DNA from 2 places in the Mesorhizobium sp. LMG17149 genome. Region 2 is predicted to be linked to the other one. Evidence: predicted binding sites of a transcription regulator. Region 2 holds the regulator's gene; the other holds the start of a gene.
The links. The regulator PhoB, encoded in region 2, activates phosphate uptake and scavenging genes when phosphate is short. The targets are predictions, from matches to a motif close to TGTCATNNANCTGTCAT.

Region 1: NP945_RS03610 (RNA degradosome polyphosphate kinase) is a predicted target of PhoB. The motif match lies at 2,706-2,722, and genes of this name have one in related genera.

The regions. Positions count from the first base shown of each region.
Region 1 is NZ_JANIFL010000002.1:68,435-74,380, forward strand. Features, by position in the region: gene ppx (exopolyphosphatase) at 1-337, opposite strand, end outside; gene NP945_RS03610 (RNA degradosome polyphosphate kinase) at 337-2,538, opposite strand; gene NP945_RS03615 (zinc-finger domain-containing protein) at 2,786-3,031, shown strand; gene NP945_RS03620 (FAD-dependent monooxygenase) at 3,051-4,292, shown strand; gene NP945_RS03630 (TIGR02117 family protein) at 4,531-5,199, opposite strand; gene NP945_RS03635 (amino acid ABC transporter ATP-binding protein) at 5,309-5,946, opposite strand, start outside.
Region 2 is NZ_JANIFL010000008.1:265,601-271,546, forward strand. Features, by position in the region: gene pstA (phosphate ABC transporter permease PstA) at 1-194, shown strand, start outside; gene pstB (phosphate ABC transporter ATP-binding protein PstB) at 212-1,036, shown strand; gene phoU (phosphate signaling complex protein PhoU) at 1,063-1,770, shown strand; gene phoB (phosphate regulon transcriptional regulator PhoB) at 1,787-2,476, shown strand; gene NP945_RS20900 (ROK family protein) at 2,493-3,740, opposite strand; gene xylF (D-xylose ABC transporter substrate-binding protein) at 4,011-5,051, shown strand; gene NP945_RS20910 (sugar ABC transporter permease) at 5,194-5,946, shown strand, end outside.

The DNA.
Region 1 (5,946 bases), on a different contig from region 2:
TCTTCAGCACCTCCTCGGCGCGGTGAATGAAATCAGGGCCATTGACCGCCTCGCGGGCCGCGGCGGTGGCCAGCACATACATCTGCTCGGCGCCGGCTTGGTCGGAAAGCGCGCGAAAGCGACGGAACTCTTCCATCGAGCGCGTCACCGCCTCGGGGTCGAGCTTGCCGGTCGAAACGATGCCCCGGCCGAGACCGGCCAGCATCTTTTCGTTGAACAGCATGGTCGGCGAGCGCGCCAGCCCCTCATAGACGACGAGGCGGATCGAGTTCGATCCGATGTCGATGATGGACAGCGGTCGGCGGTCCTGCAGCCGGCCCTGGGAATCAGACAGCATCAGCCGGACGCTGCAGCGTTCTTCTTGCGGCGCTTGAACTGCGCAATGCGCTTGGGCGCATGCGACTTCAGCGCGTCACCCCGTCCCGACAGGCTCGGATTGGTCATGAAATATTCCTGCGCGTTGAACGGTTCCTCGCCCTCCTCCAGCACGACGCGCCGGGAGGTTCCATCAGCCAATACGTCGAAACTTTGCTGATTGTCCATGATGTTGCCCAGCATGATCTGGCCAAGGATCTGTTCGTGCACAGTTGGATTCGTGATCGGCACCATGGTTTCGACGCGGCGGTCGAGATTGCGCGGCATCAGATCGGCCGAGGAGATGTAGACGATCGCTTCGTCCGACGGCAGGCCGTGACCGTTGCCGAAACAATAGATGCGGCTGTGCTCGAGAAAACGGCCGACGATTGATTTTACGCGGATGTTTTCCGACAGGCCCGGAACCTGCGGCCGCAGGCAGCAGATGCCGCGCACGACAAGGTCGATCTCGACGCCGGCGCGGCTGGCATCGTAGAGCGCGTCGATGATGATCGGATCGACGAGTGCGTTCATCTTCATCCAGATGCGCGCCGGTTTCCCCTGCACCGCGTAGGCAATCTCGTCGGCAATGTGCTTGAGGATGCGGCTTCTCAGCGTGAACGGCGAGATCGCCAGCCGCATTTCGTCCGTCGGCTCGGCATAGCCGGTAATGAAATTGAAGAGCTGGGCGACATCGCGGGCAATCGTCGGATCGGTGGTGAAGAAGGACAGGTCAGTGTAGATGCGCGCCGTTACCGGATGGTAGTTGCCGGTGCCGAGGTGCACGTAGTTGCGCAGCTTGCCGTCCTCGCGCCGCACCACCAGCGACATTTTCGAATGGGTTTTCAGCTCGAGAAAGCCGAACACGACCTGCACGCCGGCACGCTCCAGGTCGCGCGCCCAGCGAATGTTGGCTTCTTCGTCGAAACGCGCCTTGAGCTCGACCAGCGCGGTGACCGACTTGCCGGCCTCGGCCGCGTCGACCAGCGCACGCACGATCGGGCTGTCATTGGAGGTGCGGTAAAGCGTCTGCTTGATCGCCACCACTTCCGGATCGGCCATCGCCTGGCGCAGGAACTGCACCACGACGTCAAACGATTCGTAGGGGTGATGGACGACGATGTCCTTCTCGCGGATGGCGGCGAAACAATCGCCGCCATGCTCGCGGATACGCTCGGGAAAACGCGGATTGTAGGGCATGAATTTCAGGTCGTCGCGAGGGACGGCGACGATCTCGGAAATCTGGCTGAGCGCCAGCGGCCCGGTGAGCACGCTGATGCGGCTCGACGACACGCCAAGCTCGCCTGCCACGAAGTCGCGCAATTCGCCAGGCATCAGCCTGTCGAATTCGATGCGGATCACCGAACCGCGCCGCCGCCGCTTCAGCGCCGTTTCGAACAGGCGCACGAGGTCCTCGGACTCCTCCTCGACCTCGATATCGCTATCGCGAATGATGCGAAACGTGCCGGAGCCCTTGACCTCATAGCCGGGGAAGAGCTTGCCGATATAGAGGCCGACCGCCTCTTCCAGCGGGATGAAGCGGACATGATGCTTGCGGTCTGGCAGGCGGATGAAGCGCTTCAGCGCCACCGGCAGGCGCAGCAGCGCGCTCATCTCCTCACCATTCTTGCGATGGCGCAATTGCAGCGCCATCGAGAAGCCGAGATTGGGAATGAACGGGAACGGGTGCGCCGGATCGATCGACAGCGGGGTGAGCACCGGGAAAACCTGTTCCTGGAAATGGTCTTCCAGCCAGATTTTCTCGTCCTTGGTCAGCGCATCGCGGGTGATGCTCTCGATGCCTTCCTTGTTGAGCAGCACGGTAAGCGCCGAAAGGCTCTTCTGCTGGTCTTCCTGCAGCCGCTCGACCTCACGCAGCAGCTGTTCGAGCTGCTGTTCGGGGGTGCGTCCGTCAGGGCTCTTCAGCGTGATGCCCTCGCGCACCTGGCCGGCAAGACCGGCAACACGGACCATGAAGAACTCGTCGAGGTTGGCGGCCGAGATCGACAGGAAGCGGACGCGCTCCAGCAGCGGATGATTGAGGTTCAGCGACTCCTCGAGGACGCGCCGGTTGAACTGCAGCCAGGAAAACTCGCGGTTGACAAACCGGTCCGGATTGCCGCCCTCCGGGCGAGCCACCTCGACATCAACGAATTCGTTCTGCACCGGCTTTAGTTCGTTCATGATTCCCGCTCTTCCACACCGTCAGCCAGGCTAAAGCGTCGTGCGTCATTCAGGACGCGCAAAGGACGCTCTGCCACTCCAAGGCGACGCATGGTCCTTGCCGAAAACCGATGTCGGTCTTCGGGGCCATGCGTTAACCGGCTTAACTTATCCTCTGACAGGCTTTTGCGACAGTTTCATTTCATCGAACTTGCAAAGAGGCCTGATATGATCCAGATGCAGACGAGACTGCGTTAAGGAGACGACGATGGCAGGCGGTTCCATTCCCCATTTTCAGAACGATGCGGGCTATCAGGCAATCGACATCGGCGTGAAGGAATTCATGTGCACGGGCGCCAATCCGCCTTTCGACCACCCGCATGTGTTTCTGGACATGGGCGACGACAACGAAAAAGTCTGCCCCTATTGCTCGACGCTCTACCGCTATTCTCCGAAGCTGAAGGCGACCGAGACGCTGCCGGCCGGCTGCATCTACATCGATCAGGCCGCCTGAGTCTTTCGCGACCAGCCCGATGACCGACACGCGATCCCGGCAAATTGTCATCGCCGGGGCGGGTGTCGCCGGATTGACCGCAGCGCTTGCATTCGCCGAACGCGGCTACCCTGTTCGGGTGTTCGAACAGGCGCAGCGCCTGGAAGCTGCCGGCGCCGGCATCCAGCTCTCTCCCAACGCGACACGTATCCTTCGCCAGCTTGGCGTACTCGACAAGCTGCTGCCGGCAGCGGTGCGGCCGGAAGCCGTGGTGTTGAAGGAGGCCGCGACCTTGCGCGAACTGGCGCGCGTGCCGCTGGGGCAAGCCGCCGAAACGCGCTGGCAGGCGCCCTATCTCGTGGCGCACAGGGCCGATCTGCAGAGCGCACTGACCGCGCGCGTTGCCGAGATGCCGGATATCCATCTCACCACCGGCGCCCGCATCGGCGACGTTGACACCGGCCCGGATGGCATCACCGCGACGGCCGAGATCAATGGCAAAACCGTCGAGGCGGAGGGCCTCCTGCTGGTTGGGGCCGATGGCGTCTGGTCGTCGGTGCGCAGGCTTGCCCGCTCGGCCAAGGGAGCGACCCTCGCAACGAGCCGTTTCTCCGGCGAACTGGCCTGGCGCGCCACCGTCGCGGCCGACAGTGCCGCCGGCCGGAGCTTTGCAGCCATCGGCGCCAGGGACTGCGTCACCACCTTCCTGCATCCCGGCTTCCATATGGTCGCCTATCCCGTCAGCAAGGGTGCGGCCTTCAATCTCGCGGCCTTCACCAGGGGCGACCGCATTGCCGAAGGCTGGTCCGGCAACGCCGACGCCGGGATCCTGACCCGAGCCCTGCGCGGCACCGCGGCAGAACTTGCCCGCCTGGTCGAGCAGGCCGGCCCATGGACCGCATGGCCGATCCACACTGTTGACCCGCAACAGCCCTGGACAACGCCGAACGGCATCGCGCTGATCGGCGACGCCGCGCATGCGATGACCCCGTTCGCGGCGCAAGGCGCGGCCATGGCGATCGAGGATGCGGCGACGCTTGCCGAGGCCGTCTACGCCTCCCCCACTAACCCCTTGGCCGCGCTTGCGGTTTGGGAGCAGTCACGGCGACCGCGTGTCGCGCAGGTCGCCCGACGCGGCGCTGTCAACCGGCTGGCCTGGCATGCCTCGGGTCCGGTGGCGATTGCGCGCAATGTGTTCCTGAAGGTGCGCTCGGAAAAGCTCGCGGCGGATCTGGATTGGCTCTATGGGTGGCGGGCAGTTGAGGCTGCTGTCAGGCGTTGAAAGCCTGACAGGCTGGCGGGACAGCGCCCCCCTCTGTCCTGCCGGACATCTCCCCCACTTGGGGGGAGATCGGCCGGCACCGCCGATTTCACCAATCTCGAACGTTGCAGGGCCGCAGGAAAGAGCGGGGCGCCGAACCGCCAATCTCCCCCCTCGTGGGGGAGATGTCCGGCAGGACAGAGGGGGGCGCGAAGGAATGAGGCGTCTCGCATTGGCGAAACGCGACAAGACGAGACAGCTAATTATACAGCCGCATCGATAGCCCGAGCGATGCAGGCAGCGGGTTCCACCAGCCGGTGCGCAGGCCGGCGATGCGCAAGGCCGCCGCCGTCCAGGTGTTGCAGCCGACCAGTGCGTTGAAATGGCCATTGGCTTCGTAGAAGCCGTCGAACCTGGAATAGGCTGCGTCCGGAACGAGGATCGGGCCTTCCGGTCCCCGCTGGAAACTGGCATCGATGAAATCGAGCAACGCCGCGAACCGGTCCTCGCCGATGTCGAACCCCGCGATATCAGCGCGCGGTTCGACGATGTCACCGGCGACATCGACATGCATGACCGACGCGTCGAGTGTCAGTGCCTTCATCACCGGCACCGCCTTCAGCTCGGACCATGTCGGCGTCTCCAGGTAGAAGGCGCGGCCGCCCCAGCCGAAGACGATGTAGCGGACCTCCGGCCTGTCGGCCGGTATGCCCGCGTCGACCAGGAAATGGAAACGCCGGCGCACGGCGTCATCGACCGGGATGGCGATATCGGTGTGGATCGGATTGTTCAGCACCAGGATGTGGCGTGTCGCGGCTGGCACGGCGGCGGCGGCCGGCCACAGCGGCCGTGGCACGAGGGTGCCCGTCGTCACGGCGAGTGCGACGAGAACCAACAGAAGACCCAGAAAACGTCCCAGTCTTTTCATTGAAAGGCGGCCCTGCAAACGCACTCCGGCGACACGAACGCCCGCCTGTTCTCCCATACGCAAAAGAGCCCGGCAGTGTTTCAGCCGGGCTCTTCGTGGCCGTCGAGGCCTAGTGCAGGATCTGCGACAGGAACAGCTTCGTGCGCTCGTGGCGCGGATGGTCGAAGAACTCGGCCGGCGTGTTCTGCTCGACGATCTGGCCCTGGTCCATGAAGATCACCCGGTTGGCGACCTTGCGGGCGAAGCCCATCTCGTGGGTGACGCACAGCATGGTCATGCCTTCCTCGGCAAGGCCGACCATGGTCTCCAGCACTTCCTTGATCATCTCCGGATCGAGCGCCGAGGTCGGCTCATCGAACAGCATGATGCGCGGGTTCATGCACAGCGAGCGGGCGATCGCCACACGCTGCTGCTGGCCACCGGAAAGCTGGCCGGGATATTTGTTGGCCTGTTCCGGGATCTTGACGCGCTTGAGGAAATGCATGGCGATTTCCTCGGCCTGCTTCTTCGGCGTCTTGCGCACCCAGATCGGCGCCAGCGTGCAGTTCTCCAGGATGGTCAGGTGCGGGAACAGGTTGAAGTGCTGGAACACCATGCCGACCTCGCGGCGCACCTCGTCGATCTTCTTGAGATCGTTGGTCAGTTCCTTGCCGTCGACGATGATCTTGCCCTTCTGGTGCTCCTCCAGACGGTTGATGCAGCGGATCATGGTCGATTTGCCGGAGCCGGAGGGGCCGCAGATGACGA
Region 2 (5,946 bases):
TCGTCGCCGATCCACCGACGACGCCTTTCGATCCGGCCACCGCGCTGCCGGTGCAGATCTATATGTGGGCGAACGAGGCCGAGCGCGCCTTCGTCGAGCGCATGTCGGGCGCGATCATCATCCTGCTCGTCTTCCTCATGGCCATGAACATCACCGCGATCGTGCTTCGGCGTCGGTTCGAGCGGCGCTGGTAGAAAAAAGGCATTTTGGTATGAACATCATGACCGAACAGTCCCTTGAAAATGCAGTGGGCGATAAGATGAACGCCAAGTCGAACGAAGTGATCAAAATGCGCGGCGACAAGGTCGGCGTGTTCTATGGCGAGAAGCAGGCGCTGTTCGATGTCAATCTCGACGTCCGCCTGAATCAGGTGACGGCGCTGATCGGCCCCTCCGGCTGCGGCAAGTCGACCTTCCTGCGTTGCCTCAACCGCATGAACGACACCATCGATTCCGCGCGGGTAACCGGCAAGATAACGCTCGACGAAGAAGACATCTACGACAAGAACATCGATGTCGTCGAACTCAGGGCGCGCGTCGGCATGGTGTTTCAGAAACCCAATCCGTTCCCCAAGTCGATCTACGAGAACGTCGCCTATGGCCCGCGCATCCACGGATTGGCCAAGCGCAAGGCCGACATGGATCAGATCGTCGAGTCGAGCTTGAAGAAGGCGGCGATCTGGAACGAGGTGAAGGACCGTTTGCAGGAACCTGGCACGGGTCTTTCCGGTGGCCAGCAGCAGCGTCTGTGCATTGCACGCGCCATCGCCGTGTCACCCGAGGTGATCCTGATGGACGAACCGTGTTCGGCGCTCGACCCGATCGCCACTGCTCGCGTCGAGGAACTGATCGACGAACTGCGCCAGAACTATACGATCGTCATCGTCACCCATTCGATGCAGCAGGCCGCGCGCGTGTCGCAGCGCACCGCGATGTTCCATCTAGGCTATCTGGTCGAGGAGGGCGCCACCGACAAGATGTTCACCACCCCCGACGACAAACGCACCCAGGACTACATCACCGGCCGGTTCGGCTGAGCTCAGGCATATGAGGGACGAAGATCATGGGTGAACATACCGTTGCATCTTTCGATGAGGATCTGGAGCAGATCAGCCAGCTGATCCGCGACATGGGCGATCTCGCCCGCTCGATGGTCAGTGGCTCGACCAAGGCTTTGCTCAATTCGGACAATGCGCTGGCGCAGCGCGTGGTTTCCGACGATGCCATCATGGATGCCCGCCAGCGCGAGCTGGACGATCGCGCCATCACGCTGATCGCCAAGCGCCAGCCAATGGCCAACGATCTGCGTGCGGTGGTCGGTTCGATCCGCATGGCCGGCGACCTCGAGCGCATCGGCGACCTTGCCAAGAACATCGCCAAGCGCGTCGGCACTGTCGGGCTGAGCGTCACGCCGCACGATCTTTCGCATTCGATCGACGCGATGGCGCAGCTGGTGCTGATCCAGGTGCAGGGGGTCGTCGACGAGTATGCCGCCGCTGACGCGGCAGCGCTTGCCACGCTCAGAAACAATGATGAACGCATCGACGTCAAATACACCTCGGTGTTCCGCGAGCTGCTGACCTACATGATGGAAGATCCCCGCAACATCACGGCGTGCACGCACCTGTTGTTTTGCGCCAAGAACCTCGAGCGGATCGGCGACCACGTGACCAACATCGCCGAAAATGCCTACTATGTTTTGACCGGCACGCAGCTGCCAGCCAATCGTCCGAAGCAGGACGAGACGGCAATGTCCGCGCCAGCGGCATAACAGGGGTGACCAGCCGATGATCGCACCACGCATCATGGTGGTGGAGGATGAGGAGCCGCTAGGCGTGCTGCTCCGCTACAATCTTGAATCCGAAGGTTACCAGGTCGAGGTCGTGACGCGCGGCGATGAGGCCGAAATCCGGCTGCAGGAGAACGTTCCCGATCTTCTGGTGCTCGACTGGATGGTGCCTGCGGTTTCGGGCATCGAACTCTGCCGGCGCCTGCGAATGCGTCCCGAGACCGAGCGGCTGCCGATCATCATGCTGACCGCGCGAGGCGAGGAAAGCGACCGCGTGCGCGGCCTGTCGACCGGCGCCGACGACTATCTGGTCAAGCCCTTCTCGACGCCGGAGTTCATGGCCAGGGTCAAGGCGCTGCTGCGCCGGGCCAAGCCGGAAGTGCTGTCCAGCGTGCTCAAGGTCGGCGATATCGTGCTCGATCGCGAGTCGCACCGTGTCTATCGCAAGAAGAGCGAGATCCGGCTTGGGCCGACGGAATTCCGCCTGCTCGAATTCATGATGCGCCATCCAGGCCGCGTGTTCTCGCGCAGCCAGCTGCTCGACAATGTCTGGGGCGAGACGATCTACATCGATGAGCGCACGGTCGACGTGCATGTCGGCCGGCTGCGCAAGGCGGTCAACAATGGCCGTATGCCTGATGTCATCCGCACGATCCGTGGGGCCGGATACGCCATCCGAGAGGACTGAACTCCCTCGTTTGAACTCACGCCACGTTCTTGCCGCCGAAACCGGATCTCGCCTGCACGCCCGGCGCAAAAATCTCCTGATCGACGAAGATCAGCGCCCGCATGGCGCAGCCTTCGCGGATCAGCGGCAGTTCGTTCGGCTCGGTGTCGAAGGAAATCGATTTGGAATGCTGGCCGCCGGCGGTCTGGGCAATCGCTTGCCGCAATGCCGGCTCGATCAGGTCGAAGGCGGCGGCGCTGACACCGACCATGGCGACCGGCGCCGGATCGATCAGCGCGAACAGGCTGCCGAGGCCGTAGCCGAGCGCTTCGCCGGCCTTGCGATAGGCTTCCCGTTCGGGTCCGTCACCTTCGCGGGCCGCGGCAGCCAGGGCGCGCATGTCGGCGTCGCTGACATCGGCAACGGGTTCTGCATCCTCGCCCATCTGCCTGGCGTTGCGCCATATGGCGTAATTGCCCGCATAGGCTTCGACGCAGCCGCGCCGTCCGCAGCGACATAGCGCGCCGTTCGGCCGATGGATCATGTGGCCGAATTCGCCGCCCGAAGAATGGGTGCCGGTGAACAATTCGCCCTTCAGCACCAGTCCCATGCCGATGCCGTGCGACAAAAGGATAGCGATGAAATCGTCGCGGTAACGATCGGGGTCGCGCCAGCGCAGCGCCACCGCCATCATGTTGCAGTCGTTCTCCATTATGGCGGGGATGCCGAACTCGTCTTCGAATATGTCAGCGAAGGCGATGTCGGTGTGCGGCGTGATCGGCGACCACAGCATGGCGCGGGCACGGGTGTCGGTGATGCCCTGGATGGCCAGCGCGATGCGGGCGATGCTGCGCACGTCCAGGTCGGGATCTGCCAGGCGGCGCCGCACGATGGCCGTGCATTCCCCGATCAGCGACTCGCGCGACATCGTCAGCGTGTCCAGCCGGCGCTGTTCCTCGGATATTACCTGGCCGGCATAGTCGATGACGGCGACGGAGAGGAAGTTCAGCGACAGCACCACGGTCATTACCGCGGCCGCTTCCGGATTGAGACTGAGGCCGACCTGCGGCCGGCCGCGTTTGAGCGAGCCGGCCTCGCTCGGCTTGCTTTCGGTCAGGATGCCTTCGACGATCAGGTCGGATGAAATCGCCGAGATGGTCGAATGGCTGAGGCTTGTGGTCGCGGCGATCTCGGTTCGCGACGGCTGTCCGGCGCGGCGCACTGCCGCGATCACCATGGCGCGGTTGCGGCGGCGCAGATCGTCGTGGCGGATTCCGACCGACATGTTCTTTCATATCCTCCCGGTCGCCGCGGTTCCTCCTGCCCCTGGAACGCTGTCGGTGACGCCGGTAAATACTGGCAGAAGCTGCAGGCCGTGTCATTTATTTATTCCGAGACTCGAAAAAACCTCGAAATGACATCAAAATCCATCAGAATCGATGTTGACAGCGTTCGGGCGTTGGCCCAGTATTTTTTCGAGGCTCGAAAAAATAGAGCCTTTGTGCCGGCCCTCGGGTCAGTTTGGTCGCGCCATACGCGGCGCAGGGAGGATAATATGAAAAGATTCACGGCCGCCATCCTGGCGGGTGCCGCCATGTCGCTGACGCTCGCGTCTGTCGCGCAGGCGAAGGACAAGGTTGTCGGCGTTTCGTGGTCCAACTTCCAGGAAGAACGCTGGAAGACCGACGAGGCCGCCATGAAGACGGCGATCGAGGCCGCCGGCGACAAGTACATCTCCGCCGATGCGCAGTCCAATCCCGGCAAGCAGCTTACCGATGTCGAAAGCCTGATCTCGCAGGGCGCCAATTCACTGATCATCCTGGCGCAGGATGCGTCGGCCATCGGCCCGGCGGTGCAGAAGGCGCTGGACGAGGGCATTCCGGTCGTCGGCTATGACCGGCTGATCGAGAACAAGGACGTCTTCTATCTGACCTTCGACAACAAGGAAGTCGGCCGCATGCAGGCCCGCGAAGTGTTCAAGGTCAAGCCGGAAGGCAACTACGTCTTCATCAAGGGCTCCGGTGCCGATCCCAATGCCGACTTCCTGTTCTCGGGCTCGATGGAAGTGCTCAAGGAAGCCATCGACAGCGGCAAGATCAAGAATGTTGGCGAAGCCTACACGGATGGCTGGCTGCCCGCCAACGCCCAGAAGAACATGGAGCAGTTCCTGACCGCCAACGACAACAAGGTCGACGCGGTGGTCGCGGCCAATGACGGCACTGCCGGTGGCGTCGTCGCGGCGCTGACGGCTCAAGGCTTGGCCGGCACCGTGCCGGTCTCGGGTCAGGACGGCGACCACGCCGCGCTGAACCGCATCGCCCTCGGCACGCAAACCGTGTCGGTGTGGAAGGACGCGCGGGAGCTCGGCAAGAATGCCGCCGAGATCGCCTCGCAACTGGCCGACGGCAAGAAGACGAGCGACATCGCCGGCGCCAAGGACTTCACGACGCCGGGCGGCAACACCGTCAAGTCGCTGTTCCTGACCCCGGTTGCCATCACCAAGGACAATCTCAACGTCGTCATCGACGCCGGCTGGATCAAGAAGGACGAAGTCTGCGCGGGTGTCGCCGCCGGCACCGTGGCGGCCTGCAACTGATCCGTACCACTTTGCAATATCTGAACGCCGCGGCCCAAAAGCCGCGGCGTTTTCTCAAAGAATTGTGTTTCCGCATCATGCGGATAGCTTCTAGGCTGGGCTCCGGCATGCGTGTCAGACGGCCAGCCGGTGGGAGGAAACCATGACCGATACGACGTCAAACCCGCAGACCGATACGGCGCGCGCGTCGGAACTCGGCGCCGTCGCCCGGTTCCTGAAGGCGACCGAGATCGACACCCGCATGCTCGGCATGATCGGCGCGCTGCTGGTCATCTGGATTGGGCTGCATGTCATTTCCAGCCTGCGCCTTGGCGTCAATCCGCTCGATTTCGACAGCCGCACCTTTCTCACGCCGCGCAATCTGTGGAACCTGTCGGTGCAGACATCCGCGGTTGCCATCATGGCCTGCGGCATGGTGCTGGTCATCGTCATGCGCAACATCGACCTGTCGGTCGGTTCCGCCGAGGGCCTGATCGGCATGGTGATGGGATTTGCCCAGGTGCATTTCCTGGTGCGCTTTGTCGGGCTCGAACTCGGCAACCCGTGGATCTGGGTCCTGGCACTGGTCATCGGCCTGGCGCTCGGCCTGTTGATCGGCGCTTTTCAAGGCTTCGTCATCGCCTATCTCGAAGTGCCCGCCTTTATCGTGACGCTGGGCGGCCTGCTGGTCTGGCGCGGTGCCGCCTGGTGGGTCACTTCAGGCCAGACCGTGGCGCCGCTTAACGCCACTTTTCAGCTGATGGGCGGTGGGCCGGCGGGATCGATCGGCGCGACCTGGAGCTGGGTCGTTGGGATCGTCGCCTGCCTCGCCGTGGTGTTTGGGCTTTTCAACGGGCGGGTGCAGCGCAAGCGTTTCCGGTTTCCGCTACGTCCGATCTGGGCCGAGGCGCTGCTT